2 regions of the Leclercia pneumoniae genome follow, and region 1 is predicted to be linked to the other one. Evidence: predicted binding sites of a transcription regulator. Region 1 holds the regulator's gene; the other holds the start of a gene.

Region 1 (16,362 bases):
TTCAACAGCCGCTGGCTGCTGAATCGCAAGCTAACGCTGGATCGGGCAATCTGGACCTCCGATAGCCGCACCCTCCCGCCGCTACCGGATCAGCCGGGCGTTGAACTGAATTTGCCAGCGATGGATGGCGCCGAGTGGCTTGGATTGTTACAAAAAGGGGTAGGGAAAAACGTGGATGATGCCGCGCAATTCCCGGAGCAGATCACCGTTCGGACCCCTTCGCTGGCGCTGGGCGGACAGCAGTGGAACAACCTGAGCATTGTCTCCCGACCGACGGCGACGGGATCGACGGTCGAGGCGCATGGTCGTGAAATCAACGCGACGCTAACGATGCGAGATGCCGCCCCATGGCTGGCTGATATCCGCTACCTCTATTTCAACCCGGCCTCACCGACGGGCAGTAACGACACTAACGCAATCCCCTTCGCGGCGAATAAACGCATCGATTTTACCGGCCTGCCTGACCTTCAACTGCGCTGTGCTGAATGCTGGCTGTGGGGACAAAAATATGGTCGCATCGACGGCGATTTTGCCATTAAGGGCAACACCCTGTCCCTGACGGACGGGCTGCTGGATACTGGCTTTGGCCGTTTGACGGTGAACGGTGAATGGGTAAACAGTGCGAGCGAGCAACGTACCTCGCTGAAAGGGCAGGTGAAAGGTAATAAGCTGGATGCCGCAGCAGGCTTCTTTGGGGTCACCACACCGGTTCGCGATTCGAATTTTGATGTCGATTATGACCTGCACTGGCGCAATCCGCCGTGGCAGCCGGATGAGGCCTCGCTGAACGGAATCATCAAAGCGCGGCTTGGAAAGGGCCATATTACCGACGTAAGCACCGGCCATGCCGGGCAAATTTTGCGTCTGCTGAGTTTTGATGCCCTGCTGCGTAAGCTGCGCTTCGACTTTAGCGATACCTTTAATGAAGGCTTCTACTACGATGCCATTCGTAGCACCGCCTGGATCAAGGACGGGGTACTGCATACGGACGACACCCTGGTTGATGGGCTGGAAGCTGATATCGCTATGAAAGGCTCCGTCAACCTGGTGCGTCGCGAACTGGATATGGAAGCGGTTGTCGCGCCGGAGATCTCCGCTACCGTCGGCGTGGCGGCGGCCTTTGCGGTTAACCCGATTGTGGGCGCTGCGGTGTTTGCTGCCAGTAGGGTGCTAGGACCACTGTGGAACAAGGTCTCGATTCTGCGCTATCGCATCACTGGCCCGGTAGATAAACCGCAGATCAATGAAGTCCTGCGCCAGCCGCGCAAAGATGCACAGCAATGATTTGACGCGGGCAATTAATTGCCTCACTCTCAATAGATAAGATCTTAATTACCGCCTCGTGGGCGGCAACGAACAACGAGTAGCAAAACGATGAGTCTGAACCTGGTAAGTGAACATTTGCTGGCAGCGAACGGCCTGAATCATCAGGATCTGTTCTCTATTCTTGGTCAACTGACCGAACGCCGTCTCGACTACGGCGATCTCTATTTCCAGTCGAGCTATCACGAGTCCTGGGTGTTAGAAGACAGCATCATCAAAGATGGTTCCTGGAACATCGATCAGGGTGTGGGAGTCCGCGCGGTCAGCGGTGAGAAAACCGGTTTTGCCTATGCTGACCAGATTAGCCTGGCGTCGCTGACTCAGAGCGCACAGGCCGCTCGTACTATCGTGCGTGAGACGGGCAACGGACAAGCAAAAACCCTTGGCGAAGTGTCGCATACGGCGCTTTATACCAGCATCGATCCGCTGCAGAGCATGAGCCGCGAAGAGAAACTGGACATCCTGCGTCGCGTAGACAAAGTCGCCCGTGCGGCGGATAAGCGCGTACAGGAAGTGAGCGCCAGCCTGAGCGGTGTTTATGAATTGATCCTGGTGGCCGCCACCGATGGCACCCTGGCTGCCGATGTTCGTCCGCTGGTGCGTCTGTCGGTCAGCGTACAGGTTGAAGAGGATGGGAAACGAGAGCGCGGCTCAAGCGGCGGCGGCGGTCGTTTCGGTTATGAGTGGTTCCTTGCCGATGCGGATGGCGAAGTGCGTGCCGACGCGTGGGCGAAAGAGGCTGTGCGCATGGCGCTGGTAAACCTCTCCGCCGTTGCAGCACCCGCGGGCACTCTGCCGGTCGTGTTGGGTGCTGGCTGGCCGGGCGTGCTGCTGCACGAAGCGGTCGGTCACGGTCTGGAAGGTGACTTCAACCGTCGCGGTACTTCAGTCTTCAGCGGCCAGATGGGTCAGCTGGTGGCATCTGAACTTTGTACCGTTGTCGATGATGGCACCATGGCCGATCGCCGTGGATCTATCTCAATCGATGACGAAGGGACGCCGGGCCAGTACAACGTCTTGATTGAAAATGGTGTGCTGAAAGGCTACATGCAGGACAAACTCAACGCGCGTCTGATGGGCGTGGCACCTACCGGTAACGGTCGTCGTGAGTCTTATGCCCATCTGCCGATGCCGCGTATGACGAACACCTACATGCTGGGTGGAAAATCCACGCCGCAAGAGATCATCGAGTCGGTCGATTACGGTATCTATGCCCCGAACTTTGGCGGTGGCCAGGTGGACATCACCTCCGGTAAATTTGTCTTCTCAACTTCAGAAGCCTATCTGATTGAGAAAGGCAAAGTCACCAAAGCGGTAAAAGGGGCGACGCTGATTGGTTCGGGTATTGAAGCGATGCAGCAAATCTCTATGGTCGGCAACGATCTCAAGCTGGATAACGGCGTGGGCGTGTGCGGCAAAGAGGGGCAAAGCTTGCCGGTTGGCGTAGGCCAGCCGACGCTGAAAGTAGATAACCTGACGGTGGGCGGCACGGCCTGATCCAACTCTGCTCCTCTTCCTGCGGGAAGAGGAGCCTGCTACTCCTTCCTTTTTTCCCGCATTGCCCGATACAGCTCCGCCACGTCCACAAAGTAATCTGTCAGATAGTTAATACAGACCTGTACCTTCAGCGGCAATTTATCCTTTTCAGTATAAAGCGCATAGACCGGACGGGGATCGGATTGATAGCGCGGGAAGAGGATCTCCAGCTCGCCGCTGTTGATCTCATTGATCACCCACATTAGCGGTACATAAGCGATCCCGGCGCCGGCCACCAGCCAGCGCGTTAAGGTCATGGGATCGTTGGTCACAAACCGTCCCTGCGGGATCAACTTTGTCGATAACCCCTCTGGCGCCACCAGTTCAAACGCGTTGTCCGGACGCACGCTGTACTCAAGCCAGGAGTGGTTACTGAGATCGGCAGGTTTATCCGGTATCCCGGCCTGCACAAGGTACTTTTTGGCGGCACAAACCACCATCGGCATGCTACCCAGTCGCCGGGAGAAGAGGCTGGAATCCTGGAGCGCGCCTACGCGGATCACCACGTCCAGGCCGTCGGCAATCAGGTCCGGTGCCGGAATGCCGGTCACCAGATCAACTGACAGGCCTGGGTACTCTTTCAACATCTCTGCCGTCATACCGGCGAGGACATTTTGTGCCATAGTGGAAGAGCAACCGATACGCAGGGTACCAATGGGGGTGTTATTAAAGGCGTAGAGTTGCTCGTGCACCTCCTGCGCTTCATGCAGCATACGGCGGCAGCCCTGATAGTAAATTTTACCGGCTTCGGTCAGGCCGATACTGCGGGTACTGCGGTTAAGAAGTTTTACCTGAAGGTCATCTTCCAGTTTAGAGACGGTCTGACTGATCGACGAGACGCTCATCTGTAGTTGCCGGGCAGCGGAAGTAAATGAGCCCAGTTCAACGACTTTGGCAAAAACGGACATGCGTTTTAAACGTTCCATTATTCACTCTGGCTTAAAAGTGATTTAGATCACATATTATAGATAACAGCATAACAGTTACGCTAATATACTATTAATAACCCGGCAGCTACGCCACTCTCGCCCGGCTTTTCTTGACCTTAATGCGGTGGCGCAGCTCAATAAATCTTTCGCCTGCTCGCTCTCTAACCAAGGTCAACATGAGTCTGTTTCCCGTTATCGTGGTGTTCGGTTTGTCGTTCCCACCGATATTTTTTGAACTGCTTTTATCACTGGCGATTTTTTGGCTGGTGCGTAAGGTGCTGACGCCGACCGGCATTTATGATTTCGTCTGGCACCCTGCATTGTTCAATACCGCGCTGTACTGCTGCCTGTTTTATCTGATATCGCGTTTGTTTGTTTGAGGTAGATGTGAAAACACTAACAAGAAAAATCTCTCGTACCGCTATCACCCTGGCGCTGGTCGTACTGGCGTTCATCGCGATTTTCCGTGCATGGGTCTACTACACCGAGTCACCCTGGACGCGCGATGCGCGTTTTAGCGCCGATATCGTGGCGATTGCGCCTGACGTCGCAGGGCTGATTACCTCAGTGAATATTAAAGACAACCAGCTGGTGAAGAAAGACCAGGTGCTGTTTACCATCGATCAGCCACGTTATCAGAAAGCGCTGGAAGAGGCTGAAGCAGATGTTGCCTACTACAAAGCGCTGGCCGCGGAGAAACGTCGTGAAGCCGGACGCCGTAACAAGTTAGGCGTGCAGGCCATGTCCCGTGAAGAGATTGACCAATCTAACAACGTGCTGCAAACCGTCCTGCATCAGCAGGCAAAAGCTGAAGCGACCCGCGATCTGGCGAAACTGGATCTGGAACGCACCGTGATTCGCGCCCCGGCCGATGGCTGGGTGACGAACCTGAACGTTTATACCGGCGAATTTATTACCCGCGGCTCGACCGCAGTGGCGCTGGTTAAGCAACGCTCTTTCTACGTGCTGGCCTATATGGAAGAGACCAAGCTGGATGGGGTACGCCCGGGTTATCGGGCAGAGATTACGCCTCTGGGCAGCAACCGCGTACTGAAAGGTACGGTAGATAGCGTGGCGGCAGGCGTGACAAACGCCAGCGCAACCCGTGACAGCAAAGGGATGGCCACCGTTGACTCTAATCTGGAGTGGGTGCGTCTGGCCCAGCGTGTACCGGTACGTATCCGTCTGGATGAAGAGCAAGGCAACCTGTGGCCGGCAGGCACGACGGCAACGGTGGTGATCACCGGCGAGAAAGATCGTGATGCCAGCCAGGATTCATGGTTCCGTAAAATGGCGCATCGCCTGCGTGAGTTCGGTTAATCACTATGGGCATCTTCTCCATCGCCAACCAGCATTTACGCTTCGCCATTAAGTTGGCCTGCGCCATTGTGCTGGCGCTGTTTGTTGGCTTTCACTTCAATCTGGAGACCCCGCGCTGGGCGGTATTGACGGCGGCAATCGTCGCGGCCGGCCCGGCGTTCGCGGCCGGGGGCGAACCCTATTCAGGCGCTATCCGCTATCGCGGGATGTTACGTATTGTCGGTACCTTCATTGGCTGTATCGCCGCGCTGACCATCATCATTCTGATGATCCGCACCCCGCTGCTAATGATTATGGTGTGCTGCATCTGGGCCGGTTTTTGTACCTGGGTCTCCTCATTGATCCGTGTGGAAAACTCCTACGCCTGGGGGCTTTCTGGCTATACGGCGCTAATCATTGTTATCACTATTCAGACCGAGCCGTTGCTCACGCCGCAGTTTGCGGTTGAGCGCTGTAGTGAAATTGTGCTTGGTATTGTCTGTGCGATCGTCGCGGATCTGCTCTTCTCGCCGCGATCCATCAAACAGGAAGTCGACCGGGAGCTGGATGCGCTGATCGTTGCTCAGTATCAGCTGATGCAGCTCTGTATCAAACATGGCGACAGCGAAGCGGTGGATAATGCCTGGGCGGCGCTGGTGCGCCGTACCACCGCGCTGGAGGGGATGCGCAGCAACCTCAATATGGAATCTTCTCGCTGGTCGCGAGCTAACCGACGCCTGAAAGCGCTTAATACCGTCTCCTTAACGCTGATCACCCAGGCTTGCGAAACCTATCTTATTCAAAATAGCCGCCCGGAAGTCATCACCGACACCTTCCGCGAACTGTTTGAAGAGCCGGTAGAGACTGTGCAGGATGTGCACCGACAGTTAAAACGCATGCGTCGGGTCATCGCCTGGACTGGCGAACGTGATACGCCCATCACCATCTATAGCTGGGTAGGCGCGGCGACACGCTATTTGCTTCTTAAGCGGGGCGTCATCGGTAACACCAAAATCAGCGCCACGGAAGAAGAGGTGCTGGCAGGCGAAGTGGTCGTAAAAGCCGAATCGGCAGAACGCCACCACGCCATGGTCAACTTCTGGCGTACAACGCTTGCCTGTATGCTCGGTACTTTGTTCTGGCTCTGGACCGGCTGGACCTCCGGCAGCGGGGCGATGGTAATGATTGCGGTGGTGACTTCGCTGGCAATGCGACTTCCCAATCCACGCATGGTGGCGCTGGATTTCCTGTATGGCACCATTGCGGCGCTGCCGCTGGGGGCATTCTATTTCCTGGTGGTGATCCCCTCGACTCAACAAAGCATGTTCCTGCTCTGCCTCAGTCTGGCAGTGATGGCCTTCTTTATTGGTATCGAGGTGCAAAAGCGTCGACTGGGATCGCTGGGGGCGCTGGCCAGTACCATTAACATCATCGTGCTGGATAACCCCATGACCTTCCACTTCAGCCAGTTTCTGGATAGTGCGCTGGGGCAGATTGTGGGCTGTTTCCTGGCGATGATGGTGATTCTGCTGGTGCGCGATAACTCGCAGGCCCGCACCGGGCGCGTTTTGCTGAATCAATTTGTTTCGGCCGCCGTCTCGGCGATGACCACCAACACTGCCCGGCGTAAAGAGAACCATCTGCCTGCGCTCTATCAGCAGCTCTTTTTACTGCTGACGAAGTTCCCGGGAGATATCGCCAAGTTCCGTCTGGCGCTGACGTTAATCATTGCCCATCAGCGACTGCGTAATGCGCCGGTACCGGTGAATGACGATCTCTCTGCGTTTCACCGCCAACTGCGTCGCACTGCGGATCACGTGATTGCGGCCTCCAGCGACGACAAACGCCGACGCTACTTTGGCCAACTCCTGGAAGAGCTGGATGTCTATCAGGAAAAACTGCGTATCTGGGAAGCGCCGCCGCAGGTGACCGAGCCGGTAAACCGGCTGGTCAGCATGCTGCATCGGTATCAAAATGCCCTTACCGACAGCTAATCCTCCCGCAAAAACCGACGCCCAAAGCGTCGGTTTTTTTGTGGCTATACTTAGTCTGGCAAGTTTTTAAATCCAGAAAGGGAGGACACCATGACAACGCAGACTCTCCAGGACAGTGCGCTTTTTCAAACCGGGTATCTGGTTGATGGCGTCTGGAAAACGCTCGACACCACCTTCGATGTGCTCAATCCGGCTACCGGCGAGGTGATCGCCAAAGTGGCGAAAGCGGGCACCAAAGAGACCGAAGAGGCTATCGCTGCGGCCAGTAAGGCGTTTCCTGCATGGCGGGCGAAAACCGCTAAAGAGCGCTCAACGATACTTTATCGCTGGTATGAACTCATCATCGAAAACAAAAGCTGGCTTGGTCAGTTGATGACCATGGAACAGGGCAAACCCCTGAAAGAGGCCGAAGGCGAGGTAGAATACGCGGCGAGCTTTATCCAGTGGTTTGCCGAGCAGGCCAAGCGTGCAAACGGTGAAATTATCCCACCCATTAAACCCGGCTCCCGGATCCTTGCTACTCGCGAACCCGTTGGCGTGGTGGCAGCCATCACGCCGTGGAACTTCCCCATGGCCATGCTGACCCGCAAGCTCGGTCCGGCGCTGGCTGCCGGCTGTACGGGGGTGATCAAACCGGCGAACAACACTCCCCTTAGTGCCTTTGCACTGTTGACGCTGGCGAAAAAAGCGGGCGTGCCGGATGGTGTGCTGAATGCCGTTGCGGGCAATACGCATGAGATAAGCGACGCCATTATGGCCAGCCATGAAGTGCGAAAAATCTCCTTCACCGGCTCTACTGAGGTTGGAAAAACCCTGGTGCGCAACGCCGCAGAGACCATGAAAAAAGTCTCCATGGAGTTGGGGGGGAACGCGCCGTACATCGTCTTCGACGATGCCGATATTGACGCTGCCGTAAAAGGAGCCATCGCTAACAAATTCCGTAACGCAGGCCAGGTCTGCGTGAGTGTTAACCGTTTCTATATTCAGGAATCGGTGTACGACGAGTTTGTTAACAAGCTTGCTGAGGCGGTCAATGCGCTGAAAGTGGGTAATGGACTGGAGGAGGGCATCGTAGTCGGGCCGCTTATTGAATCCTCTGCCGTGGAAAAGGTACGCGAGCATGTGGAAGACGCAGTCGCAAAAGGGGCAACCGTGCTGGCAGGCGGTAAACCGCACAGCCTGGGCGGCAATTTCTGGCAGCCTACGGTGCTGGGAGATTGTCATGAAGGTATGAAGCTGGCCAGCGAAGAGACCTTCGGGCCGGTGGCAGCATGCTTCCGCTTTACTACAGAAGATGAGGTGATCCAGCGAGCCAATAACACGCCGTTTGGTCTGGCTGCCTACTTTTACACCCAGAATCTGTCGCGCGTATTCCGGGTGTCTCAGGCCATTGAAAGCGGCATGATCGGTATTAACGAGTGCGCGGTCTCAACTGAGCTTGGACCATTTGGTGGGGTGAAGGAGTCAGGGCTGGGTCGTGAGGGCTCGGTACTGGGGCTGGAAGAGTTTCTTGAAGTCAAAACCCTGCATATCGGGGGATTATAATCGTCGGGGCGGCTATGCCGCCCACCTTTACGGGGTGGCGGACAATGAATATCTACACGTTTGATTTTGATGAAATCGACAGTCAGGAAGACTTTTATCGCGAGTTCTCGCGGGTGTTCGGCATTGAAAAAGGGAAGGTCGCCAACCTGGATTCCTTGTGGGATGTGGTAACGACTCATCCGCTCCCTGTACCGCTGGAGATTGAGTTCATTCATCTCCCCGAGAAGCTACGCAGGCGTTTTGGGGCGTTGATTTTGCTGTTTGATGAGGCAGAAGAGGAGCTGGAAGGACAAATTCGGTTCAATGTCCGGCCGTAGACATAAAAAAGCCCCTGACAGGCAGGGGCAAGTCGTACGCTGAGTACGACGAGGGTTTATTTATACAGTTCTGCGGTGGCGTGCCAGTGATCGCCCTGAGTGAGTTCAGTGACGCGATAGCTGCCGGCACCTGCTTTTTCAGCTTTTGCCGCCAGTTTGTGGCGAATATCCATTGGCGAGCCAGAAACCTGTGATACGGATACGCTACCCAAAGATTGCAGGTTTTGTGCCTGATCGGCATTCACTTGTTGCACAGCCGCGCTGGCACCAAAGGAAATAACAGAGGCTAAACCCAGTGTGGCGATGAGAGATTTCATTTTCATAGTCATTACTCCAGAAGTTGTTTTGCTCAACGGCATGAAGGATTAAACCGCTTTTTTTATATCTGACGCCGTTGAGTGAATTATCAGTGCTTATTACCAGAACTTATTTATACAGCTCTGCGGTTGCGTGCCAGTGGTCACCACTGCGCGCTTCGATCACACGGTAAGAAGAGGCACCCTGTTCTTCCGCTTTTTTGTTCAACATCTGACGCATATCCATCGGTGACGTACCAATTGCACCAACAGAAACAGTGCCGATAGCCTGGCGAGACTGTGCCTGTTCAGCGTTGATGGAATCAGCCGCAAAGGCACCGAAAGAGAGAACGGACAGGACGCTAAGCGCTGCTACAGTTGTTTTGATTTTCATGATTTTTTCCTCGTCGTATTTTTTATAGGGCCTTTCATTTCGTGACCCTCATCACAAAATCAAGTATACACTAATAACGGGAAAAATTAATACCATGCTAATTGTTTCCCCTGAAATTACGTATTAAGCACGGCGTTTTTTATAACTAAAATGAATTAAAATGGTCACTTATTCGTCACATTGGTGGTGTATAGCTTTAAAAATCATTGGGATAGGGTACTTTGATTTTTTGTGCGATTTTACGGTTTATCATTCACCACATGAATGTCAAATGGCAGGAAATCGCACTAAATGTGAAAGCAATAAGCAACAGAATGTAGGGAGAAGGGCGTTTGTGGCAGTAGGTTCCCCGCTGCCAGGAGCAGCAGGGAAGGGGGATCAGAGTTCTTGTTCGAACAGCACCAGGATGGCTTCATAAAGGTCTTTGACCGAGAAACCATTGGCCGGGGTGGTGAAGATAGTGTCATCCCCGGCAATAGTGCCAAGAATGCCTTCTGCTTTACCCAGCGAGTCCAGCAGGCGCGCGATAAGCTGTGCAGCCCCCGGGCTTGTGTGAATGACGACAACCGCGTCGTTATAATCGATATCCAGTACCAGATTTTTCAGCGGGCTGGAGGTGGTCGGAACGCCAAGCTCGGCTGGCAGGCAATAAACCATCTCCATTTTGGCATTGCGAGTCCGCACCGCGCCAAACTTCGTTAACATGCGCGAGACTTTCGACTGATTGATGTTATCGAAGCCCTCTTCCTGCAAGGCCTGGACGATTTCACCCTGGGAACTGAATTTTTCTTCTTTAAGTAGCGCTTTAAACGCCTTCACTAATTCTTCTTGTTTTGAAGAGGTTCGCATAAGTCACCCGAAATATGGCGGTAGAAACAACATTATTATGCACATAGATGAATTTTTATGCAAACTATCTGCCCAAACTTAGGCTGAAATAATGTTATGAAAGAGCGGGATTTTATCAAATTTTGTTATCCAGGAACATGCCTGCGTCACGCCTTATAAATAACCTTAAAAGTAAATTAAATGTTATCAAATTGATGTTGTTTTGGTGGCGCGCAGAGGTGTATTGTAACCCCCTCTTGATTCGTTGCTTAGTTCTCGCCAGGCACCTGATAGCCTTCAGGCCGCAGCGAAAAGTGAGTGACCCCTGATTCTGCAGCAACGACGATTGTAATTATTTATCTGCTGAATTAAGGTCGCCGCGACGGAGCAACAGATATTTAGCTCACCATAATAAGGAGTTTAGGATGAAAGTCGCAGTCCTCGGCGCTGCTGGCGGTATCGGCCAGGCGCTTGCCCTACTACTGAAAACCCAGCTGCCTTCAGGCTCAGAACTCTCCCTGTACGATATTGCCCCGGTTACCCCAGGTGTGGCGGTTGACCTGAGCCACATCCCAACGGCTGTTAAAATCAAAGGCTTCTCCGGTGAAGATGTGCGTCCTGCGCTGCAAGGTGCGGACGTGGTTCTCATCTCTGCAGGCGTCGCGCGTAAACCGGGTATGGATCGTTCCGACCTGTTTAACGTTAATGCGGGCATCGTGAAGAACCTGGTTCAGCAGATCGCTGAAACCTGCCCGAAAGCGTGCATCGGTATCATCACTAACCCGGTCAACACCACTGTGGCGATTGCTGCAGAAGTGCTGAAAAAAGCGGGCGTGTATGACAAAAACAAACTGTTTGGCGTAACCACGCTGGACATCATCCGCTCCAACACCTTTGTGGCGGAATTGAAAGGCAAGCAGCCAACCGAGCTGGAAGTGCCGGTTATCGGTGGCCACTCTGGCGTGACTATTCTGCCGCTGCTTTCCCAGATCCCAGGCGTGACTTTCTCTGAGCAGGAAGTGGCTGACCTGACCAAACGTATCCAGAACGCGGGCACCGAAGTGGTGGAAGCGAAGGCGGGTGGCGGTTCTGCGACGCTCTCTATGGGCCAGGCAGCAGCGCGCTTCGGCCTGTCCCTGGTTCGCGCCCTGCAGGGTGAGAAAGGCGTTGTAGAATGTGCTTACGTTGAAGGTGATGGCGAACACGCCCGCTTCTTCTCGCAGCCACTGCTGCTGGGTAAAAACGGTATCGAAGAACGTCAATCTATCGGCACGCTGAGCGCGTTTGAACAACAAGCGATGGCAGGCATGCTGGATACGCTGAAAGGCGATATCAAACTGGGCGAAGAGTTTGTAAACAAGTAATCTCCTCCCAGTGAACAAAAACCGGAGCCCAGGCTCCGGTTTTTTTATTGCTGTCAGTTGGTGGCGGGATATTCCTGAATGGTCACCTGCAGCGTGAGCTTTTTATCTTCGCGCATCACTTCGACAGGGATGATGGAGCCAGGCCTGATTTCGGCCACCTGATCCATAGTTTCCAGCGCGGAAATCGCCGGTTTGCCATTCACCGAGACAATAACGTCGTTAACCTGCAGACCCGCTGCAGCCGCCGGCCCGCCCGGAGAGACCTCGTTGACTACAATTCCCTGAATCTGATCGATACCGCCGCCGCCCTGTGCGTGCAGTGGCGCGATTTCACGCCCGCCAATACCGATATAGCCGCGGATCACCCGGCCATCGCGAATCAGCTTATCCATGATTTTGGTTGCTAACTGGAAGGGAATCGCAAATCCCAGCCCTTCCGGCGTTTCACCATCGTTGCTCTTATCGAAGGAGAGCGTATTGATGCCTATCAGCTCCCCCAGGGAGTTGACCAGCGCCCCGCCGGAGTTACCGTGGTTAATGGAAGCATCCGTTTGCAGGAAGTTTTGACGGCCCGAGGGGTTCAGGCCAATTCGGCCGGTGGCGCTAATAATGCCCTGAGTAATGGTCTGCCCAAGGTTATAAGGGTTACCGATGGCCAGCACCACATCGCCAATATGCGGGCTACGTTTGCGGTTGATGGGGATCACCGGCAGGCCGCCGGTGGCCGTGATTTTCAGTACCGCAAGGTCGGTCAGGCTGTCTGAACCGACTAACAGCGCTTCGAACACGCGCCCATCCTGCAAGGCGACAATAATCTGATCGGCGTCGTTGATAACGTGCTTATTGGTAATGATATAGCCGCGTTCATCCATGATCACCCCGGAGCCCAGGGTACGGATCTCTAGTTGATTATGGCTGGTACTGTTCAGACCGCGGTTATAGACATTCACCACCGCAGGCGCGGCGCGGCGTACCGCCTGGTTGTAGCTGGCAGGTGTTTCATCTGCGCTGTCAAACTGCGGCGCAGCCAGCTTATTAAACTGGCGCAAAGAGGGCATGGCGACCAGTAACAGGCCACCAACAGCCAGGCCAATGGCGACCGAACGAATGATCTTCAGAAACATGATGCGGGCGTCGTTAAAGTGAAAACTGCTGCAGCATAACATGACTTTTCCGGACATCACATGCCGTGATGCCCGGAGCAGAAATGCTTATCGCAGAAGAATATAGAGCGTATCGTTACCCCGCACGATCTGCAGGGCGATCACCGCCGGTTTGTTCTCCAGCACTTTGCGCATTTCGGCAATAGACTGTACGCGCGTGCGGTTGACCGCAATGATCACGTCATCTTCATGCAGACCCGCTTGTGCCGCCGGGCTGCTCTTCTCTACGCTCTCAAGCGTGATCCCTTTGGTACCATCTTTCAGTTGGCCATCGCTCAGGGTCGCCCCCTGCAGCGCAGGTGCAATCATCTCGGCGCTGGCAGAGGAGGAGGTGCTTTTATCAAGCGTTACCTCTACGGTCATTGGTTTGCCCTCCCGCAGCAGCCCCAGCTTCACTTTGGTGCCAGGCTCGGTGGTGGCGATGCGTGAACGCAGCTCCGCAAAACTGCTCAGCGGCTTGTCGTTAAGGCTAACAATGACATCACCCGACTTAATGCCCGCTTTCGCTGAGCCAGAGTTCGGTAAGACTTCACTCACAAACGCACCGCGCTGGACGTTCAGATTGAACGCTTTGGCGATATCCGCGCTCATCTCCATCCCTTTAATGCCCAGCAGGCCACGTTTCACTTCACCAAAGTCAATAAGCTGTTGGGCCAGCGTTCGGGCCATATTGCTCGGAATGGCAAAGCCGATGCCGACGCTGCCGCCACCCGGCGCGAGAATAGCGGTATTGATACCAATAAGCTCACCGTTCAGGTTCAACAATGCGCCGCCCGAGTTTCCGCGGTTGATGGAAGCATCGGTCTGAATAAAGTTTTCCAGCCCTTCGAGATTCAGGCCGCTGCGCCCCAGCGCAGAGATGATGCCCGACGTCGCAGTCTGCCCAAGGCCAAATGGGTTACCGACCGCAACGGCAAAATCTCCTACGCGCAGCTTGTCAGAGTCGGCAACCGCGATTTGCGTCAGGTTAGTGGCATTCTGGAGCTGTAACAGGGCGATGTCGCTTTGATCATCCCCGCCAATCAGTTTGGCCTCGAATTCACGACCATCGTTCATCTGGACGCTGATTTTGTCAGCCTCGCTGATGACGTGGTTATTGGTCAGTACATAGCCTTTAGCGGCATCGATGACCACACCGGATCCCAGCCCCTCAAAAGGTTGCGCCTGATCGGCCCCCTCTTCGCCGAAATATTTTTTCAGCTCTTCAGGAATGCGCTGGCTTTGTTGCGCCGTGCCTTCCACCTTCACGCTCACCACCGCCGGCAACACTTTCTCCAGCATTGGGGCGAGCGTCGGAAGGGGCGCCTGGCCAGGTACCTGTGAAGGCATGGCTGCATAAACAGGGAAAGATGCCGGAAGAGCGAATCCGACACACAATGCTAACGCGCTTAACAGCTGATTTTTTTTGTTCATTGACGCTGGCTCTCGCAACCTGGGGTAAAGGAATATCGGCCCAAAAACAGTCTGATGTTATTGAATTTTAAAACGCTGAACAATGAGGTGTTTGACTAAATAATAGCTGGGGTAATGAAGAAAGGACGGGCGCAAAGGCTGCGCCCGTGAAATATATTTGCGCTGTGCGGTTAGTCGCGTTTTACGCCACCGCGCAGCAGACCAGATGCACCGTCAGAATAATCGCGCGGCATCTGTACCGGAGCTTGATCGTTACTGGCTTCGGATTCAGCCAGGCGGTTGCGGAATGGATTCGTTTCTGCGGTCATTTCCGGCAGCAGGCTGCTGGAGCTTTTTGCCATATGCTGATAGAGCTGACGGTAATCGTCCGCCATGTTGTCCAGCAGCTCTGCGCTACGCGCAAAGTGGCTAACCAGCTCTTCACGATACTCTTCCAGTTCAGCTTTGTTCTTTTCCAGTTCGTACTGCAAAGCCTGTTGTTGACGCAATTTGCGATTACCAAAACGCATGGCCACGGCGCCGATAACGATGCCGACGACTAAACCAATTAGCGCATATTCCCAGGTCATGAACTTCTCCCGTTGTCTTGTGGTTCCGTAGGGTATTGGCTCGGCTCCATGCCTGTGCCTGATTATGCCACTATAACCGCTATTTCCGTAGAAGTGGAATCCCGCGGTATCATCGCGTAGTGTAGAACGGCCTTTTTTTCGTCAACAGCGCAGGTTGGCGCGTCTTAATTGAAGGAATAACAACGAGATTATGCAAAGCCTCTCCCCGACAATGCGTTATCAGCAGGCCCTGCAGGAGGGCTCGCATCAGCCGGACGATGTTCAACGCGATGCGGTAAATCGTCTGGAAAAAATCTTTCAGGCGCTGACATCCCGTCCCACCGAGGCCGCACCCGCAGGTGGACTGAAAGCCGCCTTTGGTCGTCTGTTAGGAAAAAAAGAGCCGCAGGCGATCACACCTGTGCGTGGCTTATATATGTGGGGTGGCGTAGGGCGCGGTAAAACCTGGCTAATGGACCTCTTTTATCAGAGCCTGCCGGGCACGCGTAAACAGCGTTTGCACTTTCACCGCTTCATGCTGCGCGTGCATGAAGAGCTCACCGCGCTTCAGGGGCAGAGCGATCCGCTGGATATTGTCGCCGAACGTTTCAAAGCCGAAACCGATGTGCTCTGTTTTGATGAATTCTTTGTTTCCGATATTACCGACGCCATGCTGCTGGGCGGGCTAATGAAAGCGCTTTTTGCCCGGGGCATCACCCTGGTGGCAACCTCGAACATCCCGCCGGATGAACTCTATCGCAACGGTTTACAGCGGGCGCGTTTCTTACCCGCCATCGATGCAATTAAACAGCATTGTGACATCATGAACGTGGATGCGGGCGTTGACTATCGGCTGCGCACGCTGACGCAGGCACATCTCTGGTTGTCCCCCCTCAATGATGATACCCGCCAGCAGATGGATAAACTCTGGCTGGCACTGGCTGGGGCGAAGCGCGAAAACGCCACTGAACTTGAGATTAACCACCGCCCGTTGCCAACGCTGGGCATGGCCAACCAGACGCTGGCCGTCTCCTTCGCGACGCTGTGCGTCGATGCCCGTAGCCAGCATGATTACATTGCACTGTCGCGCCTGTTTCATACCGTCATGCTCTTTGATGTGCCGGTGATGACCATGCTGATGGAGAGTGAGGCTCGTCGCTTTATTGCGCTGGTTGATGAGTTTTACGAGCGTCACGTTAAGCTGGTGGTAAGCGCCGCGGTGCCGCTCTATGAAGTCTATCAGGGCGAGCGGTTAAAGTTTGAGTTCCAGCGCTGTCTGTCGCGTTTGCAGGAGATGCAGAGCGAAGAGTACCTGAAACGCGAGCATATGCCCTGAATGGCTCTTTTCGTTCCGGAAAAGTCGGGCAGTGGGCGGTGCTTTTCGCACCGCTGAAAAACCCTCGTCAAATCACA
Region 2 (16,362 bases), 390 kb from region 1:
ATCAGCAGACAGCGTGGATTCAGTATTGTCGAGGTGTTACTGGCAATGGCGCTGATGATCATGGTCGTCACGATGCTGGCGGGCTATCATCGTGCCCTGGCCAGCCGGTTCATCATGCTGGATCACTATCGCCAGCTCTGGCGCCATGGCTGGAACCAGTCTCAGCTCCACGCCAGCACTCTCCCGGAAGGCTGGCAAATAAACCGGGGGCAGACAACGCACGCCGGATGTGTCAGCATCTCGGTCACACTTATTTCTCCACAAGGTCGACAGGGGCAGATGACACGCCTGCACTGTCCGATCAGTAAATAGTTGAGAGCAGTTATGTTAAGGGTCTACCACTCAAACCGCCTGGATGTGCTGGAAGCACTGATGGAGTTCATCGTCGAACAGCAACGGCTCGACGATCCCTTTGAACCCGAGATGATCCTGGTTCAAAGCACCGGTATGGCCCAATGGCTGCAGATGTCCCTGTCGCAAAAATTTGGTATCGCCGCCAATATTGATTTCCCGCTGCCCGCCAGCTTTATCTGGGATATGTTCGTCCGCGTGTTGCCAGAAATTCCAGAACAGAGCGCGTTCAATAAGCAGAGCATGAGCTGGAAGCTAATGTCGCTTCTGCCCGATATGTTACCCCGCGATGAGTTTGCCATGCTGCGGCACTATCTCAACGACGATACGGATAAGCGAAAACTCTTCCAGCTGGCCTCGCGGACGGCGGATCTCTATGACCAGTATCTGGTCTATCGCCCGGAATGGCTCACCCGCTGGGAAGCGGGCGAACTGATTGATGGCCTGGATCAGGCGCAAATCTGGCAGGCCCCGCTCTGGAAGGCACTGGTGGAACATACGCACGCGCTGGGGCAGCCCCGCTGGCACCGTGCCAATTTATATGAGCGTTTCATCGCCATGCTGGAGTCCGCAGACTCTGCACCAGAAGGCCTGCCTTCAAGGGTCTTTATTTGCGGTATTTCTGCTTTGCCGCCGGTCTACCTGAAGGCGCTTAATGCGCTGGGTAAACACATTGATATCCACATTCTCTTTACCAATCCCTGTCGTCACTACTGGGGTGATATTCAGGATGCCCGCTGGCTGGCACGCAGGCTGACCCGTCAGCGGCGGCGTCTTTTCGATGAGCGCAGTGTCCCGCTGTTCAAAGACAGCGAGACGGCGGCGCAACGCTTTAACGATGAAGGGATCCATGAGCTGGCGAATCCTTTGCTGGCCTCCTGGGGCAAGCTGGGACGCGACTATATCTACATGCTTTCGGAGATCACGGAAACGGGTGAAGGGGATGTGGATGCGTTTGTAGATATCACGCCCGACAGCCTGCTGCATAACGTTCAACTGGATATTCTGGATCTGGAAAACAGTGCCGTCGCGGGAATCACTGCCGATGAGTTTGCCCGCAGCGATAGAAAACGCCTGCTTGATCCCGAGGATCGCAGCGTGACCATCAATATCTGCCATAGTCCGCAGCGTGAAGTAGAAGTGCTGCATGACAGACTGCTGGCGATGCTTGAGGACGATCCGTCGCTCACTCCACGTGATATCGTGGTCATGGTGGCCGATATTGATAGCTACAGTCCTTTTATTCAGGCGGTGTTTGGCAGCGCGACGGGCGATCGCTATCTTCCTTATGCCGTATCTGACCGTCGTGCGCGCCAGTCTCATCCGGCCCTGCAGGCCTTTATCAGTCTGCTTACGCTACCAGACAGCCGCTTTGTGCCTGAAACCGTACTGGCGCTGCTGGACGTGCCGGTGCTGGCTGCCCGTTTCGATATTGATGAAGAGGGGCTACGTTACCTGCGCCAGTGGGTAAACGAATCGGGCGTGCGCTGGGGGATGGATGACGACAACGTGCAGGCGTTTGAACTGCCTGTGACGGGCCAGCACACCTGGCAATTCGGGCTGACCCGTATGCTGCTCGGCTATGCCATGGAGAGCAGCCAGGGGGAGTGGAACGACGTTCTGCCTTATGACGAATCAAGCGGCTTGATTGCCGAACTGGTTGGGCATCTTGCCTCGTTGCTGATGCAGCTTAATCGCTGGCGTAGCAGGCTGATGGAGAGCCGGGAGCTGGAAGCGTGGCTGCCAGTCGCCCGGGAAATGTTGAACGACTTTTTCCTGCCCGACCAGGAGACTGAAGCGGCAATGGCGCTGATTGAGCAGCAGTGGCAGGCGATCATCGAAGAGGGGGTAAATTCTCACTATGGCGAAGCGATTCCCCTCTCTCTGCTGCGCGACGAATTGACCCAGCGTCTGGATCAGGAGCGTATCAGCCAGCGCTTCCTCGCCGGGCCGGTTAACATCTGTACTCTGATGCCAATGCGCTCCATTCCGTTCAAGGTGGTCTGCCTGTTAGGGATGAACGACGGTGTCTATCCACGCGCGCTGGCCCCGCTCGGCTTCGATTTAATGAGCCAGAATCCCCAGCGTGGCGACCGTAGTCGTCGTGATGATGACCGCTATCTGTTCCTTGAAGCCTTGATCTCAGCTCAGCAAAAACTTTACATCAGCTATATCGGTCGCTCCATTCAGGATAACAGCGAACGTTTCCCCTCCGTGCTGGTGCAGGAGTTGGTGGACTATATCGGGCAGAGCCATTACCTGCCGGGCGATGAAGAACGTAACTGTGACGAGAGCGAGAAGCGGGTGAAAGCGCATATCACCTGCTATCACAGCCGCATGCCATTTGATCCAGCCAACTACGTGGCAAGCGAGCAGCAGAGCTATGCCCGCGAATGGTTACCGGCGGCGAAGAGAGAAGGCAAAGCCCATACCGACTTTATACAGCCGCTGCCCGCGCTGCCCATCACCGCCATTACCTTCGAGCAGTTACAGCGTTTCTGGGCGCACCCTGTGCGCGCTTTTTTCCAGATGCGCCTGCAGGTCAACTTCCGCTCTGAAGAGAGCGAAATCCCCGATGCGGAGCCCTTTACCCTGGAGGGACTAAGCCGTTATCAGCTTAATCAGCAACTGTTGAATGCGCTGGTTGATGAGCAAGATGCCGACATGCTGTTTCGTCGTTTTCGCGCTGCGGGGCAGCTACCCTATGGCGCCTTTGGCGAAATCGTCTGGGAGACTCAGTGTCAGGAGATGCAGACGCTGGCTTCCCGCGTGATTGAATGTCGCCAGCCGGGTATCAGTATGGAGATCGATCTCGAATGCAGCGGTATTCCGCTCACCGGTTGGCTACAGCATGTACAGCCGGATGGCCTGCTGCGCTGGCGCCCGGCGATGTTGAGTGTTTCACAAGGGTTGCAACTTTGGCTGGAACATCTTGTCTACTGTGCCAGTGGCGGTGAAGGCGAAAGCCGGCTCTTTGTGCGCAAGGATGGCGAGTGGCGCTTCCCGCCGCTTCCGGCGGAACAGGCTATGCACTATCTGGAACAGCTCGTTGCCGGTTATCTGCAAGGAATGAACCAACCGCTACTTCTGCTGCCAGAAAGTGGGGGGGCATGGGTAAAAACCTGTTACGACGCGACAAACAATGTCATGTTAACCGATGAGGCCACATTGCAAAAAGCGCGTAGCAAGTTCCTGCAGGCCTACGAGGGCAATATGATGGTGCGCGGCGAAGGGGATGATGTCTGGTATCAGCGTTTATGGCGCACCCTTGAACCGGAATACTTTGACGCTATCACGGAAGAGGCGCAGCGCTATCTGTTACCTTTGTTCAAATTTAATTAGTCCTGGCGGCTGTATAAAAATTGCGCGGTCATAAGCATTGAATTATGATGCCCATCGCGTCACGGACTGATGTACCACGATAAAGAGATGCCGGCGCGTTCGGCACGAAACACGTTAATGATGTCGTCCGTGATGATGAGGTAGTGAATGCCAGGCAGCACCATGTTGAAAGCGTTTGTTTTGTTTGTCGCCCTCTGGGCACCCTTCAGTCAGGCGAACACCGGTTGGCAACCCCTTCAGGAAACGATCCGCAAAAGCGACAAAGACACCCGTCAGTATCAGGCTATTCGGCTTGATAACGGGATGGTTGTGCTTTTGGTTTCCGATCCTCAGGCGGTAAAGTCGCTGTCGGCGCTGGTGGTGCCGGTTGGCTCGCTGGAAGATCCCGATGCGCATCCCGGGCTTGCACACTATCTTGAACATATGATCCTGATGGGCTCGAAAAAGTACCCGCAGCCCGACAGTCTCGCCGAATTTTTAAAAATGCACGGTGGCAGCCACAACGCCAGTACCGCGCCGTATCGCACCGCCTTCTACCTTGAAGTGGAAAATGACGCCCTGGAAGGGGCGGTAGATCGTCTTGCGGATGCGATAGCCTCGCCGTTACTGGATAAAAAGTATGCCGATCGCGAACGCAACGCCGTAAACGCAGAGCTGACGCTGGCCCGTACCCGTGACGGGATGCGTATGGCCCAGGTAAGCGCCGAGACCATCAACCCGGCGCACCCGGCTTCCCGTTTTTCTGGTGGGAACCTCGAAACCCTGAGCGACAAACCCGGCAGCCCGGTGCTGGATGCCCTGCATGCGTTTCGCGATAAATACTACTCCGCCAACCTGATGAAAGCGGTGGTGTACAGTAATAAGCCCTTGCCAGCACTGGCAAAAATCGCTGCTGAGACTTACGGCCGCGTGCCGAATAAAAACATTACTAAACCGCAAATTGACGTCCCGGTCGTGACCGATGCACAAAAAGGGGTGATCATTCATTACGTACCGGCGATGCCGCGTAAAGTCTTGCGCGTCGAGTTTCGTATTGACGACAACACCGCCCAGTTCCGCAGTAAAACCGACGAACTGGTGAACTACCTCATCGGCAACCGCAGCGCCGACACGCTGTCGGACTGGCTGCAAAAGCAGGGGCTGGCAGAAGGTATCCGCGCTGATTCCGATCCGGTAGTAAACGGCAACAGTGGCGTGCTCGCCATCTCCGCAACCTTAACCGATAAAGGCCTTGCCCATCGCGACGAGGTGGTGGCGGCGATTTTCAGCTACCTCAATCTGCTGCGCGAGAAAGGGGTCGATAAGCGCTACTTTGACGAACTGGCTCACGTGCTGGATCTCGACTTCCGTTACCCCTCTATCACCCGCGATATGGATTACGTCGAGTGGCTGGCCGATACCATGATCCGCGTGCCGGTTGAGCACACGCTTGACGCGGTCAATATTGCCGATCAATACGATGCTGCCGCGGTGAAAGCCCGTCTGGAGATGATGACGCCGCAGAATGCCCGCATCTGGTATATCAGCCCGGATGAACCGCACAACAAGACAGCCTATTTCGTCAATGCGCCTTATCAGGTCGATAAAATTAGCGATAAAACCTTTACCGACTGGCAGCAAAAATCGGCGGCCATCGCGCTCAAGTTGCCGGAGCTGAACCCTTACATTCCTGATGACTTCACCCTGATCAAGCCGCAGGGGGCTTATCCACAACCCAAACTGATTGTCGATGAGCCAACCCTGCGGGTGGTCTATACCCCAAGCCAGTACTTTGCTAACGAGCCGAAGGCCGACGTTAGCGTGATACTGCGTAATCCTGCGGCCATGAACAGTGCCCGCAACCAGGTGATGTTTGCCCTGAATGATTATCTGGCGGGGATCGCGCTGGACGAGCTCAGCAACCAGGCCGCCGTCGGCGGGATCAGCTTCTCGACCAATGCCAACAATGGCCTGATGCTCAATGCCAACGGTTATACCCAACGGCTGCCGCAGCTTTTCCAGGCCCTACTGGCGGGATATTTCAGCTATACGCCAACCGAGGATCAGCTGGAGCAGGCGAAGTCATGGTATGCCCAGATGATGGATTCGGCGGAAAAAGGCAAAGCCTTTGATCAGGCGATCATGCCGGTGCAAATGTTGTCTCAGATTCCGTACTTCCAGCGTGAAGAGCGCCGTGCATTGCTGCCCTCTATCAGTCTGAAAGAGGTGATGGCCTATCGCGATGCGCTGAAAGCGAATGCCCGTCCGGAGTTCCTGGTGGTCGGAAATATGACGGAAGAGCAGACGAAAACGCTGGCGAAAAATGTCCGTGACCAGCTGGATGCTCATGGTAACGAATGGTGTCGTAATCAGGATGTGCTGGTCGAAAAACAGCAGAACGTGATTTTCGATAAAGAGAGCAACACCTCTGACTCTGCGCTGGCGGCCGTTTTTGTCCCTACCGGATACGACGAGTTTGCCAGTTCGGCAAACAGCGCGGTGCTGGGACAGATCATTCAGCCATGGTTCTATAACCAGCTGCGTACTGAAGAACAGCTGGGTTATGCGGTCTTTGCCTTCTCGATGAACGTCGGGCGCCAGTGGGGGCTCGGCTTCCTGCTGCAAAGTAGCGATAAGCAGCCTGCCTATCTGTGGCAACGCTATCAGGCATTCTTCCCGCAGGCAGAGGCGAAGCTTCGCGCCATGAAGCCGGAAGAGTTTGCCCAAATCCAGCAAGCAGTGATTGCGCAGATCAACCAGGCGCCACAAACCCTGGGCGAAGAGGCCTCAAAAATCAGCAAAGATTTCGATCGGGGTAATATGCGCTTCGATTCGCGTGATAAAGTAGTGGCCGAAATTAAGCAGCTCACGCCGCAAAAAGTGGCCGACTTCTTCCACCAGGCGGTGGTTGATCCTAAAGGGATGGCCATCCTCTCCCAGGTGTCAGGTAGCCAGAACGGGAAGGTCGAATACCTCCACCCGGACGGCTGGAAAGTCTGGAAAAGCGTAAGTGAGCTGCAGCAATCACTACCATGGAGCAAGAAAGAATGACCGATACCGCTGAGTCTCTTAATCCCCTTCGTTTAGCACTCCAGGGCGAAAGGTTGATTGAAGCCTCAGCGGGAACCGGAAAGACCTTCACCATTGCCGCCCTGTACCTGCGACTACTGCTTGGCCTGGGCGGCAGTTCTGCTTTTAGCCGCCCCCTGAGCGTGGAAGAGTTGTTGGTGGTGACTTTCACCGAGGCCGCAACGGAAGAGTTGCGTGGCCGTATCCGCGCCAACATCCACGAACTACGCATCGCCTGCCTGCGAAACGCCACCGATAACCCGCTCTATGCCAGCCTGCTCGAAGAGATTGGCGATACCGAACAGGCGGCGCAATGGTTGCTGCTGGCAGAGCGGCAGATGGACGAAGCGGCGGTCTTTACTATCCACGGTTTTTGTCAGCGGATGCTCAGCCTCAATGCCTTTGAATCGGGCATGCTCTTTGAACAACAGCTGATCGAAGATGAATCTGAGCTGCGCTACCAGGCCTGCGCTGATTTCTGGCGTCGCCATTGTTACCCCTTGCCACGCGATATCGCCCAGGCTGTTCACGACCTGTGGAAAGGGCCGGAAGCGCTCCTGCGTTCCATCGATCGTTATCTGCAGGGGGAAGCCCCGGTGATTAAATCCCCGCCGCCAGCGGATGAAACCCTGGCCTCTCGCCATGAAAAGATCATCGCGACGATCGATGCGATGAAAGAGCAGTGGCGCAGTGGGGTCGGTGAGATTGATGCCATCATCGAAAATTCGGGCATCGACAGGCGCAAGCTTAACCGGGGTAATCAGGCAAAATACATTGAGAGAATTAACGCCTGGGCAGAAGAAGAGACCTGTAGCTATCAGTTGCCTGACGCGCTGGAAAAATTCTCTCAGACATCCCTGACCGAACGCACCAAAGCGGGCGGCCAGGTACCGGAACATCCGCTGTTCGCCGCCATTGATGCGATACTGGCTGAGTCCCTTACCCTGAACGATTTAATGATTACCCGTGCGCTGGTGGAGATCCGCGAAGCCGTAGCGCGCGAAAAACGCCGTCGGGGCGAGCTCGGCTTTGACGACATGTTGAGTCGACTTGATGCTGCGCTTAACAGTGAAAACGGCGAAGCGCTGGCGGCCGCGATTCGTAAACGATTCCCGGTGGCGATGATCGATGAATTCCAGGATACCGACCCGCAACAGTACCGTATCTTCCGCCGCATCTGGCGCCAGCAAGAGGAGACGGCGCTGCTGCTGATCGGTGACCCTAAGCAGGCGATCTACGCTTTTCGCGGCGCCGACATCTTCACCTACATGAAAGCACGTGGCGAAGTGGCGGCGCACTATACGCTGGATACTAACTGGCGTTCCGCGCCTGGCATGGTCGAGAGCGTAAACAGGCTCTTCTCGCAGATGGACGATGCCTTCATGTTCCGCGACATTCCCTTCAAACCGGTCAAATGGGCTGAAAGAAATGCCGGGTTACGCTTCGAATACCAGGGTGAAGCGCAGCCGGCGATGCGTTTCTGGCTGATGGAAGGGGAGGGCTGTGGCGTAGGAGACTACCAGGCCTTTATGGCCCAGCACTGCGCGGCGCAAATCCGCGACTGGCTGAGCGCCGGGCTGCGCAATGAAGCCGTGCTGCATACAGGCAAAGATTCCCGACCGGTGCAGGCATCGGATATCACGGTGCTGGTGCGCAGTCGCCAGGAGGCTGCGCTGGTGCGCGACGCGCTAACCTTGCTCAGTATCCCTTCGGTCTATCTCTCCAACCGCGACAGCGTGTTCGAAACGCTGGAGGCGCAGGAGATGCTCTGGCTGCTGCAGGCGGTGCTGGCGCCGGAGCGCGAAAACGTGCTGCGCAGTGCGCTCGCCAGCTCCATGCTGGGGCTGAACGCGCAGGATATCGACACGCTGAATAATAACGAAACCCACTGGGATGCAGCGGTAGAAGAGTTCACCCGCTATCGCGACCGTTGGCAAAAGCGGGGCGTAATGGCAATGCTGCGCGATGTCATGACGCAGCGACAGATTGCCGAGAATATGTTGGCCACTCCCGGCGGCGAGCGGCGTTTGACGGATATCCTGCATATTAGCGAGCTGTTACAGGAAGCGGGTTCGCAGCTGGAAAGCGAGCACGCGCTGGTACGCTGGCTGGCGCAGCATATTGCCGAGCCAAACAGCAATGCTTCCAGCCAGCAGATGCGGCTGGAAAGCGACAAACACCTCGTCCAGATCGTGACTATTCACAAATCCAAAGGCCTGGAGTACCCGCTGGTCTGGCTGCCCTTTATTGCTAACTATCGGGTGCAGGATCAGGCCTTCTACCACGATCGCAAAACCTTCGAAGCGGTGCTGGATCTCAGCAAGGCCGATGCCAGTATTGAGCTTGCCGAGGCGGAGCGACTGGCAGAAGATCTACGCCTGCTGTACGTGGCGCTCACCCGTTCCGTATGGCACTGCAGCCTGGGAGTGGCTCCTCTATCACGCCGTCGTGGCGATAAATCCGGCGAGAGCGATTTCCATCTCAGCGCGCTGGGGCGACTGGTGCAAAAAGGCGAAGCGAAAGACGCCGTCGGGCTGCGCCAGTGTCTGGAGACTCTCTGCAATGAGCATATCTCGCTGCTCACGGCCGGCGTGGCAGACAGCGACCGCTGGCAAATGCCTGAATCGTTATCTCCTGAGCTGCAGGCGCGACAAATCGCCCGCGCGCTGGCGGATGACTGGCGGGTCACCAGCTACTCTGGTTTGCAGCAGCACGGCCAGGCGCTGGCACAGGATCTGATGCCGCGGCTGGATGTCGATGCCGCAGGCGTTGGAGAAGTCGCACAGGAGCCGGAGCTGACGCCGCACCAGTTTCCACGTGGTGCGTCCCCTGGGACCTTTCTGCATAGCCTGTTTGAAACACTCGACTTTACCCAGCCGGTATCAGAAACCTGGGTAGCGGATGTGCTGCAAAAAGGGGGGTACGACGTACGCTGGCAACCGGTGCTGACGGCCTGGATTACCCGTATTTTACAGGCGCCGCTGATCGATGAAGGCATCTCTCTGAGTCAGTTAACGGCGAAAGAGAAACAGGTAGAGATGGAGTTTTATCTGCCTATTTCTGGCCCGCTTACCGCTACGGCGCTGGACGCGCTAATTCGTCGATATGATCCCCTGTCGCAGGGCTGCCCACCTCTCGACTTTCGTCAGGTGCGCGGCATGCTGAAAGGCTTTATCGACCTGGTATTTCGCCATAACGGCCGTTATTACCTGCTGGATTACAAATCTAACTGGCTGGGCGAGAACCGTGATGCTTACACCCAGGAGGCGATGGCGCGGGCGATGCAGATGCATCGCTATGATCTGCAGTACCAGCTCTATACCCTGGCGTTACACCGCTATTTGCGCCATCGCATTGCGGATTACACTTATGAGCGCCATTTTGGCGGCGTGATTTATCTGTTTTTACGTGGCGTCGACGGCAGCGCGCCGGGATCGGGGATTTTCTGCACGCGTCCTGACGAAGCCCTGATTAACCAGATGGATAGCCTGTTTGCTGGCACCACAGAGGAGGTAGCGCAATGACGATGCAGGAGTGCTTACTTGAGGCGGTTGAGCAGCGTCTGTTGCGTCGTCTGGATGTGCAATTTGCCATGATGGTGGCAGATAACGACCACCCGACGTTGATGCTGGCTGCCGCTTTACTCAGTTATGATGCCGGGGAAGGGCATGTCTGCCTGCCATTATCGCGCCTGAAGCCCGACGCGAAAACGCCAGCCCCGCTGCTGGCCTGCTTTAATCTGCTGGGGGACGATCCCGACTGGCGGGGAGCGTTAATGGACTCTCCGGCGGTGAGCGATGGCGCGAAACCTACTCCGCTGATCCTGGTTGACGATCGGCTCTATCTGAACCGGATGTGGCGTTACGAGCAGGCCGTGGCGCGTTTCTTCACGGAAGCGAACCAGCCTTTAACGCACAATGAAGCAGAGATGCAGAAGACGCTCAACGATCTGTTTAGCGTCGAGGGCGACGTGAACTGGCAAAAAGTGGCCGCGGCAGTCGCATTGACACGCCGAATCTCGGTCATTTCCGGCGGGCCGGGTACCGGTAAAACCACCACCGTGGCGCGCCTGCTGGCCGCGCTGATACAGATGGCCGGCAAGACAAAATGCCGTATCCGCCTGGCCGCACCGACGGGCAAAGCGGCGGCACGCCTGACGGAGTCATTGGGTGGCGCAGTGCAAAAACTGCCCCTGACAGAGGCGCAGCGCAAGCTCTTCCCGAGCGAGGCCAGCACACTGCATCGCCTGCTGGGGGCGCAGCCGGGTAGCCAGAATCTGCGTTATCACGTAGGTAATCCACTGCATCTGGATGTGCTGGTGGTAGACGAAGCGTCCATGATTGACCTGACGATGATGTCGCGCCTGATCGATGCGCTGCCTGCGCATGCGCGCGTGATCTTCTTAGGCGATCGCGATCAGCTGGCTTCGGTAGAGGCCGGCGCGGTGCTGGGGGATATCTGCACCTGGGCCAGCGCGGGATTCACTGCCCAGCGCGCGCAGGAGCTTGCTGGCCTGACGGGCTACGCGCTCGAAGGTAATGCCAGCCAGGTGGCAGGGGCGCTGCGCGACAGCCTGTGCCTGCTGCAAAAGAGCTATCGATTTGGTAGCGACTCCGGCATTGGTCAGCTGGCGGCGGCAGTCAATCGCGGCGATCGCCAGGCCTTAAGCACCGTCTTTGATGGTCGTTTCAGCGATATTGAGAAAAAGGCGCTACAAAGCGGTGAAGAGTATCTGAGTATGCTCGACGATGCTCTGGACGGATATCAGCGCTTCCTGCAGGCCGTTCAGCAGCAAGCCTCCCCGGAGGCGGTCATTGCCGCCTTTGGCGAGTTCCAGCTGCTGTGTGCGCTGCGAGAAGGGCCCTTCGGAGTGGCAGGGTTGAACGAGAAGCTGGAGCAGGTACTGGCGCAAAAACGCAAGATTACCCGTCAGCCCCTCTCCCGTTGGTATGAGGGCCGCCCGGTTATGATCTCGCGCAACGACAGCGCGCTCGGGTTATTTAACGGGGATATCGGGATTGCCCTGGATCGCGGGCAGGGGTTACGTGTCTGGTTCCAGATGCCGGATGGCCGCGTGAAATCGGTTCAGCCAAGCCGTTTACCTGAAAATGAAACCGCGTGGGCCATGACGGTGCATAAATCCCAGGGGTCGGAGTTCGATCATGCGGCGCTGATCCTGCCGGTACAGATGTCGCCCGTCGTCACCCGTGAGCTGGTCTATACCGCCATTACCCGTGCGCGTCGCCGCTTATCCTTGTATGCGGATGAGAGTGTCCTGAAGCAGGCTGTCACCACGCGAACCGAGCGGCGTAGCGGCCTGAACACCCTATTCGAAGCGCTGTAACTGCCCCTCCCGCGGGAGAGGGCTCAGGTGAGATCGGCCATCAGCACTTTGGAACGGCGCTGATAGTTATACATCTCTTTTTTGCTCTCAGGCAGAGAGTCAATATCCACCGGCGTGAAGCCACGCTCCTGGAACCAGTGAATGCTGCGGGTAGTGAGGACGAAGAGTTTATTCAGCCCAATTTGCCGCGCCTGGGCGGCAACACGCTCCAGCAACACTTCACCGCGTGACGAACTGCGGTAATCCGGATGCACGGCCACACAGGCCATCTCACCGATCTTCTCTTCCGGGAAGGGATAGAGAGCTGCACAGGCGATAGTCAGGTTGTCGCGCTGAATAATGGTGAACTTGTCGATCTCCATCTCCAGCTGTTCGCGGGAACGACGCACCAGAATCCCCTGCTGCTCCAGCGGGCGGATCAGCTCCAGAATTCCGCCGATGTCGTTGATGGTGGCGCGGCGTATCTGCTCGGCGCTCTCCATGACGATCTGCGTACCAATGCCGTCGCGCGAGAAGAGCTCCTGCAACAGCGCGCCATCTTCCTGATAGCTAATCAAATGGCTGCGACGCACCCCGCTGCGGCAGGCTTTTACCGCCCCCCGCAAGAAGCGCACGGTGCCAGAGTGGTAATCGCCCTGGGCTTCGAGAGACTCTACGCGGGCCTGCGCTTCGTTAGGGAACAGCTCAGAGACAATATCCCCCAGCTCGTTGGTCACGCCCTGCGATGAGCAGAAACCAATCATCTTCTCGGCTTTCAGCTTGATAGCCAGCTGCGTGGCAATCTCTTCCGAGGTGAGGTTGAAGCTTTCGCCGGTGACGGAGACGGCGACCGGCCCCGTCAGTACGATGGCACCGCCGTCCAACTGACGATGGATCGCCTCTTCGTCGATGCGCCGTATACGGCCGCTATGGCAGTAATCCACCCCGTCATCCACGCCGAGTGGCTGGGCGATAATAAAATTGCCGCTCACCACGTTGATATGTGCCCCCTGCAGAGGGGTATTGTTCAGGCTCATTGAGAGACGTGCGGTGATATCCAGCTGCAGCAGGCCCGCCGCCTGCTTAACCAGTTCCAGCGTTTTGGCATCGGTAACGCGGGTATGTTTATGGTAGATAGGTTCGTGGTGATGAGAGGCCAGATTGGCGTCGATCTGCGGCCGGGCGCCATAAACCACAACCAGGCGAATACCCAGACTGTGCAGCAGGCCGATGTCGTTGACGATACTGGAAAAGTTTTCGTGTTCAATGGCTTCGCCGCCGAGCAGCACGACAAAGGTTTTCCCACGATGGGTGTTGATATAGGGAACAGAATGGCGGAATCCCTGGACCAGTTCGATTCTACGCTCCTTCACCACGGCACAACCCTCAATGAATTTTTATTCGTAATTAATGTATTTTTATTCGATCGTGGCCGCGAGCGCAAGCCTAAATTTTGGCTGATACGAAGAAATAGCTATATAAGCAAGGCATTAACTAAGGATTGTTTACCCTTTAATAGATGACAGTTTATGCGTCATTCGTTAAAGTTTTCGGTCAATTTGGACGTTTTGTGTATAAATACGATTTCTTTGCTCGGGAGAAGCATGTCGGGATCCAAGTCAGCTTTAAGCCGCCGCCGTCTGTTACAAGGGGCCGGGGCCATGTGGTTACTCAGTGTGAGTCAGGTTGGGCTTGCTGCTGTCACGCAGGTCGTGGCTGTACGCGTCTGGCCATCCTCAACCTATACCCGCGTCACGGTAGAATCGAACCGGGTGATGAAATATAAGCAGTTTGCCCTGAGCAACCCTGAGCGCGTTGCAGTGGATCTTGAAGGTGTCAATCTTAACTCCGTCCTGAAGGGGATGAGCGCGCAGATCCGCGGCGATGATCCTTACATCAAGTCTGCGCGGGTAGGGCAGTTTGATCCGCATACCGTGCGCATGGTGTTTGAACTGAAACAAAACGTGAAGCCGCAGCTGTTTGCGCTGGCGCCGGTCGCGGGTTTCAAAGAGCGTATGGTGATGGATCTTTATCCGGCCAATGCCACAGACATTCAGGATCCGCTGCTGGCCCTGCTGGAAGATTACAACAAAGGCGATCTTGACCGGCAGGTTCCTCCGGCCCAGAGTGGCCCGCAGCCAGGAAAAGCCGGGCGCGATCGCCCGATAGTGATCATGCTCGATCCGGGGCATGGTGGAGAAGACTCCGGCGCGGTAGGCAAATATCATACGCGCGAAAAAGATGTGGTACTGCAGATCGCCCGTCGCCTGAAGGCATTGATCGATCGGGAAGGCAATATGCGCGCCTATATGACGCGCAACGAAGATGTCTTTATCCCGCTGAAGGTGCGCGTGGCCAAAGCGCAGAAGCAGCGTGCGGATCTCTTTGTTTCGATTCATGCGGATGCCTTTACCAGCCGTCAGCCGAGCGGGTCCTCCGTCTTTGCGCTCTCAACAAAAGGGGCCACCAGTACCGCAGCACGCTATCTCGCCGATACGCAGAACGCCTCGGATTTGATTGGCGGCGTGAGCAAAAGCGGCGACCGCTACGTCGACCACACGATGTTTGATATGGTGCAATCGCTCACTATCACCGACAGCCTTAAATTTGGTAAAGCGGTGCTGGGTAAACTTGGCGGCATCAACAAACTGCATAAGAACAGCGTTGAACAGGCCGGCTTTGCCGTGCTGAAAGCACCGGATATTCCGTCGATTCTGGTCGAGACGGCTTTTATTAGTAACGTTCAAGAAGAGCGTAAGCTTAAGACCGCTAAATTCCAGCAGGAAGTGGCCGAGTCGATTCTGGCCGGGATTAAAGCTTACTTTTCTGATGGCGCGACGCTGGCCAGAAGAGGGTAGTGGAGACACGCCGGGTTCACGCCCGGCCGATTCACAAATCGCAGATACAAAAAAACACCCAGATGGGTGTTTAATGTTTTCGAAGTATTGGTTGCGGGGGCCGGATTTGAACCGACGACCTTCGGGTTATGAGCCCGACGAGCTACCAGGCTGCTCCACCCCGCGTCACCGTACTGCTTCTATTTTTATTAAATTTTGATTGGTTGCGGGGGCCGGATTTGAACCGACGACCTTCGGGTTATGAGCCCGACGAGCTACCGGGCTGCTCCACCCCGCGTCACCGTACTGCTTCTATTTTTATTAAATTTTGATTGGTTGCGGGGGCCGGATTTGAACCGACGACCTTCGGGTTATGAGCCCGACGAGCTACCAGGCTGCTCCACCCCGCGTCACCGTACTACTTGTACTTCATCAAATTTTAATTGGTTGCGGGGGCCGGATTTGAACCGACGACCTTCGGGTTATGAGCCCGACGAGCTACCAGGCTGCTCCACCCCGCGTCCGTGGATGCGCACTATACTCTGCTGACTCATTGTTGCAACCCTTTTTAAGTAAAAATACCCTAATAGTATGTAAATTGAACGAATTAGATACAATAAGGCGATTTTTTGCGCGAAATTTGCCCTTGGGCATGTAATCGCATTTCAATCACTGTAGCGGTTTGTTATCTTCATTTCGCAGAAACGGGCAACTAAAAGACGAGATATAATGAAAGGACGTTGGGCGAAGTATCTGATGACGGGCGCAATGGTAGCGATTCTTGCGGCCTGCTCCTCCAAACCGACCGATCGCGGTCAGCAATATAAAGACGGGAAATTTACCCAGCCTTTCTCCTTAGTGAACCAGCCCGATGCCGTCGGGGCGCCAATTAACGGTGGTGACTTTGCTGAGCAGGTAAGCCAGATCCGTACCGCCTCTCCGCGCCTGTATGGCTCACAGAATGCCGTTTATAACGCGATTCAGGAGTGGTTACGCGCCGGGGGAGATACCCGCATGCTGCGTCAGTACGGTATTGATGCCTGGCAGATGGAAGGGGCCGATAACTATGGCAACGTCCAGTTTACCGGCTACTACACGCCGGTAGTGCAAGCGCGTCATACCCGCCAGGGTGAGTTCCAGTATCCTATCTACCGTATGCCACCGAAGCGTGGCCGCCTGCCGTCCCGCGCCGAGATCTATGCGGGGGCGCTGAGTGACAACTATATCCTCGCCTACAGCAACTCGCTGATGGATAACTTCATTATGGATGTGCAGGGCAGTGGCTATATCGATTTCGGTGATGGCAGCCCGCTTAACTTCTTTAGCTATTCAGGTAAAAACGGCCATGCCTATCGCAGCATTGGCAAAGTCCTGATCGACCGCGGTGAAGTCAAACGCGAAGATATGTCGATGCAGGCTATCCGTGAGTGGGGCGAGAAGCACAGCGAAAGCGAAGTCCGT

The links. The regulator ArgR, encoded in region 1, controls arginine synthesis, uptake and breakdown. The targets are predictions, from matches to a motif close to ANTGAATAAAAATACANT.
Region 2: a site for ArgR is predicted at 13,474-13,491, ahead of argA (amino-acid N-acetyltransferase). Genes of this name have one in related genera too.

What each region holds. Positions count from the first base shown of each region.
Region 1 covers NZ_CP071383.1:3,834,286-3,850,647, reverse strand. Annotated here, with positions in the region: gene yhdP (AsmA2 domain-containing protein YhdP) at 1-1,284, shown strand, start outside; gene tldD (metalloprotease TldD) at 1,375-2,820, shown strand; gene aaeR (HTH-type transcriptional activator AaeR) at 2,859-3,785, opposite strand; gene aaeX (p-hydroxybenzoic acid efflux pump operon protein AaeX) at 3,965-4,168, shown strand; gene aaeA (p-hydroxybenzoic acid efflux pump subunit AaeA) at 4,176-5,108, shown strand; gene aaeB (p-hydroxybenzoic acid efflux pump subunit AaeB) at 5,114-7,081, shown strand; gene JZ655_RS18635 (NAD-dependent succinate-semialdehyde dehydrogenase) at 7,172-8,626, shown strand; gene JZ655_RS18630 (barstar family protein) at 8,671-8,943, shown strand; gene yhcN (peroxide/acid stress response protein YhcN) at 9,000-9,266, opposite strand; gene yhcN (peroxide/acid stress response protein YhcN) at 9,370-9,633, opposite strand; gene argR (transcriptional regulator ArgR) at 10,012-10,482, opposite strand; gene mdh (malate dehydrogenase) at 10,887-11,825, shown strand; gene degS (outer membrane-stress sensor serine endopeptidase DegS) at 11,879-12,949, opposite strand; gene degQ (serine endoprotease DegQ) at 13,037-14,401, opposite strand; gene zapG (Z-ring associated protein ZapG) at 14,572-14,970, opposite strand; gene zapE (cell division protein ZapE) at 15,161-16,285, shown strand.
Region 2 covers NZ_CP071383.1:3,441,916-3,458,277, reverse strand. Annotated here, with positions in the region: gene JZ655_RS16730 (prepilin-type N-terminal cleavage/methylation domain-containing protein) at 1-312, shown strand, start outside; gene JZ655_RS16735 (DUF2509 family protein) at 1-1, shown strand, start outside; gene recC (exodeoxyribonuclease V subunit gamma) at 325-3,693, shown strand; gene ptrA (pitrilysin) at 3,841-6,723, shown strand; gene recB (exodeoxyribonuclease V subunit beta) at 6,720-10,265, shown strand; gene recD (exodeoxyribonuclease V subunit alpha) at 10,262-12,085, shown strand; gene argA (amino-acid N-acetyltransferase) at 12,109-13,440, opposite strand; gene amiC (N-acetylmuramoyl-L-alanine amidase AmiC) at 13,669-14,922, shown strand; tRNA gene JZ655_RS16695 (tRNA-Met) at 15,011-15,087, opposite strand; tRNA gene JZ655_RS16690 (tRNA-Met) at 15,123-15,199, opposite strand; tRNA gene JZ655_RS16685 (tRNA-Met) at 15,235-15,311, opposite strand; tRNA gene JZ655_RS16680 (tRNA-Met) at 15,346-15,422, opposite strand; gene mltA (murein transglycosylase A) at 15,631-16,362, shown strand, end outside.